DNA from 2 places in the Cytobacillus sp. FSL R5-0569 genome. Region 2 is predicted to be linked to the other one. Evidence: riboswitches for the same ligand, from Rfam matches in the RefSeq annotation. Region 2 holds a riboswitch; the other holds the start of a gene.

Region 1 (5,409 bases), 1.6 Mb from region 2:
TTTGTTAATAAATCTTGTAAATTAGCTGTTATCCTTTCGAACACACTAGGAATCGCTACACCTAAAGCGACAAAAATAAATACAATTACTACAGTTATCCAAAAAACATTCGATACTCTCTTCATAGATTGTTCCTTTCCCAAAAATCTTTTCTACTTCACTTTAATCTGCCTCTAAAAACCTTTGTTATAGTTTAAGACAAATTTTATTTATTATTCTTTGTCTGACAGAATACACAACCGTTCGACAAATCCCTTACACCTTTTACCCAATTAAAAATATATTAAACTCGATTTTCAAGACCTTTAGCCTTGTATCTTTGTATTAGCCACTTAATTAAAAAATGCCTTTATACATTATTCAGCATAAAAGGCAGTATTCGTTTTAATATTGATCCATACAACTCGTGTCAATAACCCACGGTTCCCCTGTATTCATATCAATCATTTTAATATGACCAGTAGTAAGTGGATAGGTCGGTAAATAAGTTAATGTGTATTGATGCTTCTCTATATTCTTTCCCCAGCTTAATTCCATAAAAAGCTTTTCCTTAATCATTTCTGTTGCCGCTTTAAATGTAAGGCTTGCGACAAATGATACCTTTGAGAAGTCTTGGAGTACCTCACTATCTACATCTACATATTTCACCAAGCCTGTATCGTCTATTTGAATATGAACCAAAGCATCAGCTACTTGAACGCCCCTTTCTTGTCGAATAAACGTAAAATCGTATATGCCGTTTGCGGGTTTTTGACTTATTGCATTATTGTCTAATTGTTGCAGTTTAAAATAATCATGAGGGTTATCACAAACTGCTTGTAACACTGATGTAGCAGTTAAAAGCGCCACTTTCGAATTAACATGTCCAGAAACAAACGTTTCAGAATCATCTAAGCCCATTAATTTAAGCAGTCTTCCATCCGCATTGAATACAAATTTTATCGCACCAGGGATATCTAATTCATCATCTAATAAATCTTCCTCACTCACCCGTAAAGATTTTTTAGGTAACTTACTCCATACCTCTAGTCTACCACTTTTCGTTTTTGCTTCAGCTACAAGCATATGGTCTTCCGTCATTCCCGCCAATGTATAAATATCTATAAATTCAGCCAAATCGGGTAAGGATGTCATCAGCGTTTTGCCAACACCAAACGAATCCGAGGTAAGTATTCCCCCATTTGTGTGTACACCAAGAATAAAATCCTCCAACTGATAAACATAGTGATACTCATCATCACCATTGACAAATATGTCATTATCATACTTTGCAATAACAGGTAGAATCCTTAAATGATTTAAATAAATCCGCTTCGCTTCTTCATTCGTAATCAGTGTTTTGGGATAGACAAGTTCAAAATCCATGCTTTCTCTTTCGACTGCACTTAATACCCCATTACTAAGCATTGTAAAACTAATTCCAGAATGAGGGAGTTCCTTATTCAACCGCTCATCTTTGCGATTATATAAAATCATATGATATTCACCTAAGTCAATGTATGCTGACAAATATAACCCATGCCTGAAAGTCGAATCATAGAACCTTTCTATAAACTGCTCTGCTTGCATGATCATATCAAACTTACTCATTTCCCCTGGAATTTCATCTAGTTCATCCGTATAAATGAAAAACTCTGCCACACCTAATTCATCCATACGAACCGAGCCAATTGACTCTCCCCAATCTTCCAACAGGATATCATACACATTTTCTTCAAATTCCATCTGCTCCATAACTAAATCATCTGGGTTGATTCCTTTAAAATAGGTTTTTAGTTGTTCCATTATTAAGTGATTCAAAGCAGCTGTTCTCCTTTAGTTATGATTTAATTAACGTGCAGGAAGTAAAATTTTAACATTAAATCGTTTCTATTTAAAGGTTCTCTTTAATTCTTCCCATAATAATGACATCTATAAATTAGAAAAGCGCAGGGCGCCCGCTTATCGGTGACAAGCATAAGACGAGCCGGCAGAAAGGTTGTTTTTTAACCTTTTTGACGAATTGGCTTATGACCTCGAGCCGATGGCGTCCGGAGCTAGACAAAGCCTCGTTAAACATTTCATATAATGCAATCGCCCTTATATTATCTGCACATACATCTAACTCTAATCTGATGAGTCCTAACTCTTCATCGGCAAGCTTTACTATTCGCTCAAGAAGCGTCTTGCCAATCCCTCTTCCTTGTACTTCTTCATTAATAGAGATAGGCACATTCCCGCTATATCTTAACTTTCCACTTCTCTCTTCTAAGGAAGCTATCCCTCGAACATGACCGTTACATTCTGCAACAAATACATGGTCTTCTTTTGTAAGTCCTTCAATATAATCTTCAATATCTTTTATCTCCCCGATGATAAGGCCATTGTTTGTTGAATAATAGAATCTTGCCTATGCATTTCATGAATATCTCTTGCATCATTTATATGTATCGGTCTAATCTTTATTTCTTCCCCCATATAAAAACTCCTTTTTTTATAAAACTGTTCTGAATGAAAACTTATAAACCAAGACTACCACTTTTCTTAGTTTGAAAATATTGCTTTATTCATTTACGAATGAACAGTATAAAAAGTTTCTTATCATTGCACTGACATAATCACTACGATACAAAATATATATGAAAGGAGGCATCGAGGTATTTTATGAGCATCCAAAGGAGGGTAATTTGAATATGCTTGCTTTGTTCAGTCTTTTTCTAGTTGTCGGCTACAGTTTCTTTTTCTTTATTAGTGCCGTTAGAAAAAAGAAAGAAATAGCTACAAAATATTCTAAATGTATTCCCATGGTGGTTGGTATGACGAGTAGCTTAACAATCGGTTTGATTATATCTGTGTGGTTACCAGAAATGGCTAAAGCAACTGTATTATCAATTCTCATTAGCGCTGTCATTGCCATTTTTATAGGACTACCGTTTAAAACAAACGGACTCGTTGAAGCTCAAGCGTCAAGTCTCATGGGAAGTATGATGGGGGCAATGCTAGGCATTATGTTGGTACCCAGTGAAGTTACATTTATGATCATTAGCATGGATCTGATTTATTTAATTAGTATTTTTGCCATGATGCTTCTCATGCACAAAAAACATTCATTAAAGGAAGCATTGAAAAATCGACCTGTGCCCTTCTATCTAACATTCTTATTAAGCATCGCCATTATCTGCGCATCGGGAATTCATCAAGAAGCGAAGAACTCAATTCATCCGATTGAAGAAAACACCCCACAAGTAGAACACCATCACTAGTTTAATGATTAATTTCAATTATGTTATTGACTTTTCATGTAATAGATAATATTATGAATATAATTTAATAAAGCATTTTCTCTTATAAAGAGCGGCTGAGGGACTGGCCCTGCGACGCCCGGCAACCATTCATATACCCATATGAACAGGTGCTAAATCCTGCAAAATACTTTTTGGTATTTTGATATATGAGAGAGGTTTACTACTATTCTAGTATATTTATGCCTCTCATGATGAGAGGCATTTTTGTTTTTATCATCACATCAAAAGAGAAACGAGGAGAGGAAATGACTGTAACAATCGTAAAAGGGGCTCCAGGACATTATTTATTAGGTTCAGGCATTCTAACAGAACTCCCCGACCTACTTAAAGATATTTCTGTTTCCAAATACCATATCATAACCGGTAAAAAAGCTTGGCAAGCCGTGCAACCCTACTTGCCCAAGGAAGTAATAGATAACAACATTCACCTTCATTATATAGATGGTCACACTACCTTAAAAAAGGTCCATGACATCCAAGAAATAATAACAAATGATGGTGCTAATGGCGTAATAGGTATTGGTGGTGGGACAGCATTAGATATAACAAAAGCAGTTGCGATTGAAGCATCTGTTCAATCCATTCTTATACCGACAATCGCAGCTACCTGTGCCGCATGGACACCATTAAGTGTTTTTTATAATGAAGAAGGCAGCTTTACTCATTATACCGAGTTCCCTATTGCGACAACCCTCGTATTGGTTGAACCTGAAATTATTGCTAAAGCGCCTATTACTTATTTAAAAGCAGGAATTGGGGATACATTAGCCAAGTTTTATGAAGCTGAAGCTCTAATTGAAAGTTTTTACCCTGAAGAAACACTTCCTGTACCTAAACAAGTTTCGCAATTTTCAGCTAAAATTTGCCGAGATACATTGCTTAATGATGGTGAAGCCGCACTACAATCAGTAGCCAAAAACGAAACCTCAAAAGCACTTATCCGTGTGATTGAAACGATTATCATGACTGGGGGTATGGTCGGTGGATTCGGCGAAAAAGCAGGACGAATCGCTGGTGCCCATTCGTTTCATAATGGACTAACCGTAGCGGATGCAGCCCAAGATTTTCTTCATGGGGAATTAGTCGCTTACGGGATTCTTGGTCAATTGGCCATTGAAGAAAAATGGACGGAAGTTGATTACCTTCTCCCGTTTTATGAGAGCTGGCAATTGCCAAGTAGTCTCTCTAGTCTAACTATTGATGTGAATGATGAGCAATTAATGAAGACAATTGTAAAAAAGGCGATACGCCCAACTGAATCTATTCACTTTATGAAAAACGAGATAAGTGAACATTCTGTTTTACAAGCACTTCGATTATTAGAAAAACAAAATGAACAAAAAGGAGTTCAAACATCATGAAAAAATGGTTACTAACTGGAACATTCTTATTATCTTTAACAGGCTTAGCTGCATGTGGTAGTGATGAAGCCAGCAACTCTACAGAAGGATTATATGACGATGAAGAATTAGTCATTGGTGTCACTGCAGGTCCACATGAGCAAATCTTAGAAAAAGTAATTGAATTAGCTAAAGAAGAAGATATCAACATTAAATCACAAGTATTTACTGATTATGTGATGCCAAATGTCGCATTAGCTGAAAAAGAGATTGACTTAAACATTTTTCAAACTGAGCCTTATTTTAATGCATTTAAAGAAGATAGAAATTTAGATTTAGTTAAATCTTTTGATACCGTTTCATTCCCGATGGGCATCTATGCACTCAATGTAAAAGATGTAGCTGAATTAAAAGATGGCGCAAAAATCGGTCTTCCGAGTGACCCAACAAATAGTGGCCGAGCTCTATTACTATTTGAAAAAGCGGGATTAATCGAATTAGATCCTGAAACAGGTATTAATTCAACAGTTCGTGATATTGAAAAAAACAATGGTAACTATGAATTTATTGAACTTGACTCTGCTCAAATCGCTCGTCAGCTAGAAGAGCTTGACGCTGCAGCTATTAACACGAACTTTGCAATTGAAGCTGGTTTTATCCCTTCTAAAGACGCTATCTTTATCGAGCCTAAGGATTCACCTTACGTAAACCACGCTGCTGTCCGTACGGAGAATAAAGATGATGAAATTCTTGAAAAATTAGCTGATATCTACCGCAGTGAAGAA
Region 2 (5,409 bases):
ACTACGGCGCTCGTCTTTTGTAATCACGGCATCATGCCAAGTAAGGTTACGATTCGTCATATTCATTCACCCTCTCGTAACCGTTGCATCTGACTTTAATCCGTTAATCAATACATCAATCACTTCTTTACGACTAAATGTGGAAGGTGGCTGTTCACCCTTACTTAATAGCTCTCGTACTTTTGTACCAGATAAAATTACACGATCTTCCATTTCATGAGGACAAGTTTTATCTGAAGCCATTCCCTCGCAACGGTGACAATAGAAACTATGTTCAAAGAACAACGGTGTAATACCCAGCTCTTCTTTCGTAAAGTCGTGGAAAATTTCTTGGGCATCGTATGTACCATAATAATTGCCAACACCAGCATGGTCTCGCCCAACAATAAAATGTGTACACCCAAAGTTTTTTCTAGCAATAGCGTGAAAGATGGCTTCCCTCGGCCCAGCATATCTCATTGCTGCTGGGTATACACCGAGGTGAACACGTTCACGAGGGAAATATTCTTTTAAAAGAATGCGATAACTTTCTAAACGAATAGTTGCCGGGATATCATCTGCTTTCGTTTCACCGACTAAAGGGTTCACAAATAAGCCATCGACAGTCTCAAGGGCGGCCTTTTGAATATACTCATGGGCACGATGAATCGGGTTACGTGTTTGAAAGCCAACAATCGATTGCCAACCTTTTTCTACAAACAAAGCCCTAGTGTCTTTTGGCTCTAACCAAACATCTGTAAAGTCTTTTTTCTCAGGTTTTCTTATAAGGGTGATCTCACCAGCTACGTAATGATTGCCTCTTTCAAAAAGTCGTTTCACACCTGGATGCGCATGGTCGTTAGTTTGATAAACATGATGTGCCTCTATCTCTAAATCTGGTCTAAACCATTCCGACACTGTGATGACTCCATAAGTTGTATTCTCGAAATCCAAGCGATATTGTTCCCCTTTATCGAGTTGTTCTGCAACCGATAGATCAACAGGTAATGTAATGGGAAGTGACCAAACCGTGCCATCACTTAATCTCATTTTTTTCACGACAGATTCATAATCTTCTTTGCCTAAGAAACCGGTTAGTGGGCTAAATAGGCCAATAGCAATCAACTCTAAATCACTTAATGCAATTCGGTCGATTGCGATTGTTTTTGTCACTTTAGCTAGATCGAATTGTGGTTCATATTTTTGAATTAATGTTCCTCCATGTGGACTAGGTAAGCTCATTTGTTTACTCCTTTTTATGAATTAGTATGCAAGCCGCATTCTGTTTTCGTTAAGCCTTGCCAACGACCCGCGCGGGAATCAGCGTCTTCATTTGTTGGTTGCGTGCAAGGAAAACACCCAATACTCGGATAGTTCACATCATGTAAAGCATTATAGGGTAATTGTTTTTCTTTGATATAATCCCAGACATCTTTCGTCCGCCAATGAATAAGTGGACAAATTTTGATGTTTGTGAATTTCTCATCCTTGTTCACAAAATTAGTATACTTTCTTGTGGGTGACTGTTCGCGCCTAAGACCTGAAATCCACGCTTTTTTTCCCACCATTGCTTCTTGTAAAGGTAGTATTTTACGTATTTGACAGCATTGATTCGGATCTTTTTTCCACAATGCCGACTCGTAACGAGCGGCTTGTTCATCTAATGTTAAATGAGGTTTTTTCATTTCAACTTGAAGCGCTGGAAAACGTTTTTTTATATCTTCAATCACTTGATAAGTTTCAGGAAAGTGTAAATCCGTATCAAGAAAAACCAACTTAGCCTCTCTTTTGATTTGCGTAATTAAGTCGATAAGGACGATGGCTTCGGCACCAAAACTAGAAGCATACACAATTTCATCCTCGTTGTACGTGTGATAGGCCCACTCTAGAACAGACAAAGCGCCTTTCGAGTGATCATCGGTAGTAAAGCTTGCAGAAATATCCTGCCAGTTCTCATAAGTAATCGCCTGTTGCATTTCATCCCTCCTTTTCCGATAAAAAAAGACGGCATTTCCCCATTGAAGGAAAATGTCCGCCTTTAGTTGTCTAATCAGCGAATGACTATTATTTTTTAAGAATCACCTCTTATACAAAAAACACCTTTTCAATAAGAAAAGGTGTGAGATAACGATTCATGACACCTTATCTTTCAAAATGAATCAACATTTTGCTGGAATTAGCACCTTGCATTAAGCAGGTTGCCGGGTTTCATCGGGCCAGTCCCTCCACCTCTCTGGATAAGAAAATATTGGATAAGATAAATCCTAACATACTATCAATAAAAGTCAATACAAAAATCTAATTTTTATGATTTGTCAGAATTATTTAATTGAAACTCATGAATATACATACACGTTAAGAAAAAGTTAATTTCTTCTGAGAGCGCTTCTCAAATATCCTCATAAAAGAAATAACGTTTTATAAAGGATGTAACTGCCGTTAATAATTAGTTAAAGATATAGTAAAAAACATGGTATGAGCTTCTCTTTTGATGGTCTCAATTGTTCTTTGAAATTAAAATCGAAAATAATCATATTAGGAGAATTATATACTGCATTTACAACTAAAAGATTTCCTCCAAAAGCTGCCCTTGAAAAATTAAAGACATAATACTTCTCACTTAGCTAAAAGTAAAATTCAATCTATCTTCATTCTCTTAAAGGAGGATTAATAAGAATAGAAGTTTTATCCCAACTTTTCTTGGGTTTTTGGAGCTAGGTGTAAGTCAGAACATTTACCAGCCTTCAAAATAAAGCTATCAGAATATTCAGGATATTTAATCTCTATTTTTTTTCCTAGCTTAATGACTTTATCCAAATCTACACCTGTTGAAATACCCATCTCTTCAAAACCATGAATAAGGTCTTCAGAGGAGATATTTCCAGTGGCGTTTGGTGCATAAGGGCAGCCACCTAGTCCAGCAATCGAGCTATCAAAATCCCGAACACCCATTTCATAGCCTGCTACGGCATTGGCAAAAGCCATACCTCTCGTATTATGCAAATGTAAGGATAAGGATAATTCTGGGAATTTACTAGTGAGATGCCCAATAATGCGCTTCACTTTTACCGGATTCGCCATCCCTGTTGTATCAGCTAACGATAACTGGTATATTCCCATATCTATATATCTTTTGCAAATCTCTTCAATTCTTACCAAAGGTACATCCCCTTCGTAAGGACATCCAAATATGACAGAAATGCTGCCTGATACACCCATAGAAGCTTCTGTTGCGCGTTTTAATAGAGGTTCAAAACCTTTCATTGCATCGAACGTTTTGCTATTAGCGTTACTGATACTGTGGGAATCTGTTGCTGAAAGCATTAGTTTTACTTTATCTACTTCTGCTTCAATCGCTCTTTCTAATCCTCGTAAATTTGGGACAAGCGCACGTAGTTTTACCCCTTGCTTGCGCTTTATTTTTTGCAGTACTTCAGCAGCGTCCGACAGCTGAGGAATCGCTTTTGGGTGAACAAAAGATGTGACCTCAATTTGCTTGAAACCGCAGCTAATCATTGAATTAATCAAATCGACCTTTTCTTCTGTAGGAATGATTTCTGCCAGACTTTGAAAGCCATCGCGGGGGCAAACTTCAGAAATAATGACCTCTTCTTTCAAATTCATGTTTTTCCCTCCTTAGATTACGTTATTTTCTTTTAAAATCTCAATTTCTTCATGATTATAATTAAGAATGCCAGAAAGGATTTCCTCATTGTTCTCTCCCAAATCTGGGCCTACATTACGAACAGCCCCAGGTGTCTCAGAGAATTTAGGGATGATACCAGGCATTTTTATTTTTCCTAGACGAGGGTGGTCAACCTCTATGATATTTTGTCGTTCTTTATAGTGAGTGTCTTCGAAGATATCTTTAATACTATATATTGGACTAATTGGGACCCCATAGTCATCTAGCAGATTCTGCAATTCTTCTCTATTAAATTGTTTCACCCAATCGGCAACAATTCCGTTTGTTTCCTCAAATCGGCTAAGGCGGGCGGCATTATTATGATATCGCTCATCTTCAAGCATATCTTCCCTGCCCATTGCAGCTGCTAAACGTTCAAATGTACGATCAGAGCTAGTGACAAGAGACATCCAGTGACCATCTTTTGTTTGAAATGTTCCTGCCGGACTGGAGTGTCCGCTCAAACCTGGCGTACGCTCTTTCACGATTTGCTTTTGATCATATTCCGCAATAAGAAATTCCATCATTCTAAACATAGATTCATATAATCCGATATCAATATATTGTCCTTCCCCTTGTTCTGCTGTATCACGATGATATAGACCTGTAACTGTTGCAAAAGCAACGTAAATACCCGTCACATAATCTGTTAATGAAAAAGACGGACTAATGGGAGGTCGATCCGTGTATCCATGTAAATAAGTAAATCCACTATAGGCAGTCGCTGGTGTACCAAATCCTGCTTTGCTGGCATTTGGACCTGTCTGACCATACCCTGTAACCCTTGTCATGATTAAGTTCGGATTCTCTTTCTTTAAATTTTCGTATCCAACCCCCCATTTTTCCAACGTTCCTGGTCTGAAGTTTTCTATTACTACATCTGACACTCTAACAAGCTTTCTTAAAATTTCTTTCCCTTCTTCTTTATGCAAATCTAAAGTAAGTGATTTTTTATTTCTTGCTAAAGCTGGCCACCTTAATGGTTCATCCTCACGAAAAGGACCCATGCCTCTTAATGTATCCCCTTTACCGGGAATCTCTACTTTAATAACCTCAGCTCCAAAATCCCCTAGTAATGTAGCGCCAAAAGGTGCCGCAATCATTGTAGACAAATCTAACACTCTCTTACCAGTTAGAGGGCCATATTTCTGTTTATTATTCATTACTTTTAACCTCTCTTCTGTTTAAAAAATATACTTTTATTTCAACTCCAACAAAACAAATAGTTTCTCAATATTTGTTTCCGTTTCTAAATGAGTAATAAAATCAATTATTTTATCCTGTTGATTGCTGCTGTAGACGGCAGATGTCAAGGTCTTAAATTTTTCTATCAATTCGCTTTCAGATAGTTTTTTACCCGGCCCGCCCTTTGCAATGTCTACACGTTCGCTATATATATTTCCATATGAATCTATAATTTCCACTCGAGCGGGCATTTGAAGAGGATAGTCCTTTTCGAGCTCAGCAGAATATTGAACAAACACCTTTTTAGCGAACTCTTTTATCTCTTTATCCTTGTGTAGCTGATCTATGAAAACAGATTGATTCGCTTTTTGATGATAGAGCTGTACAGCAATAGCAAAAGGTATGCTAAACTTCGATGACAGTATATTTTCATAATCCTGATGTAATAAAGAGGATGCTCTTGCATAGGTAAATACGTTTATTTTTTCTATCTGATCTGGACCAAGTTGCTGTTTGTCAAGAATAGACTTAAAGGCATCAATAGGTGAATGCACATAACG

Evidence for each region. Region 2 has a riboswitch for S-adenosylmethionine ahead of MKX78_RS11940 (phosphoadenylyl-sulfate reductase). Riboswitches for the same ligand answer to the same signal wherever they lie in the genome.
Region 1: linked by a shared signal. The riboswitch ahead of MKX78_RS20120 (iron-containing alcohol dehydrogenase family protein) and the one ahead of MKX78_RS11940 (phosphoadenylyl-sulfate reductase) in region 2 are both predicted to bind S-adenosylmethionine.

What each region holds. Positions count from the first base shown of each region.
Region 1 covers NZ_JBBOWW010000001.1:3,934,401-3,939,809, forward strand. Annotated here, with positions in the region: gene MKX78_RS20100 (glycine betaine uptake BCCT transporter) at 1-125, opposite strand, end outside; gene MKX78_RS20105 (hypothetical protein) at 385-1,800, opposite strand; gene MKX78_RS20110 (GNAT family N-acetyltransferase) at 1,919-2,356, opposite strand; gene MKX78_RS20115 (hypothetical protein) at 2,667-3,242, shown strand; SAM riboswitch class I at 3,322-3,437, shown strand; gene MKX78_RS20120 (iron-containing alcohol dehydrogenase family protein) at 3,530-4,645, shown strand; gene MKX78_RS20125 (MetQ/NlpA family ABC transporter substrate-binding protein) at 4,642-5,409, shown strand, end outside.
Region 2 covers NZ_JBBOWW010000001.1:2,307,054-2,312,462, forward strand. Annotated here, with positions in the region: gene cysC (adenylyl-sulfate kinase) at 1-60, opposite strand, end outside; gene sat (sulfate adenylyltransferase) at 67-1,221, opposite strand; gene MKX78_RS11940 (phosphoadenylyl-sulfate reductase) at 1,236-1,955, opposite strand; SAM riboswitch class I at 2,119-2,223, opposite strand; gene MKX78_RS11945 (hydroxymethylglutaryl-CoA lyase) at 2,665-3,603, opposite strand; gene MKX78_RS11950 (CaiB/BaiF CoA transferase family protein) at 3,616-4,827, opposite strand; gene MKX78_RS11955 (MmgE/PrpD family protein) at 4,864-5,409, opposite strand, start outside.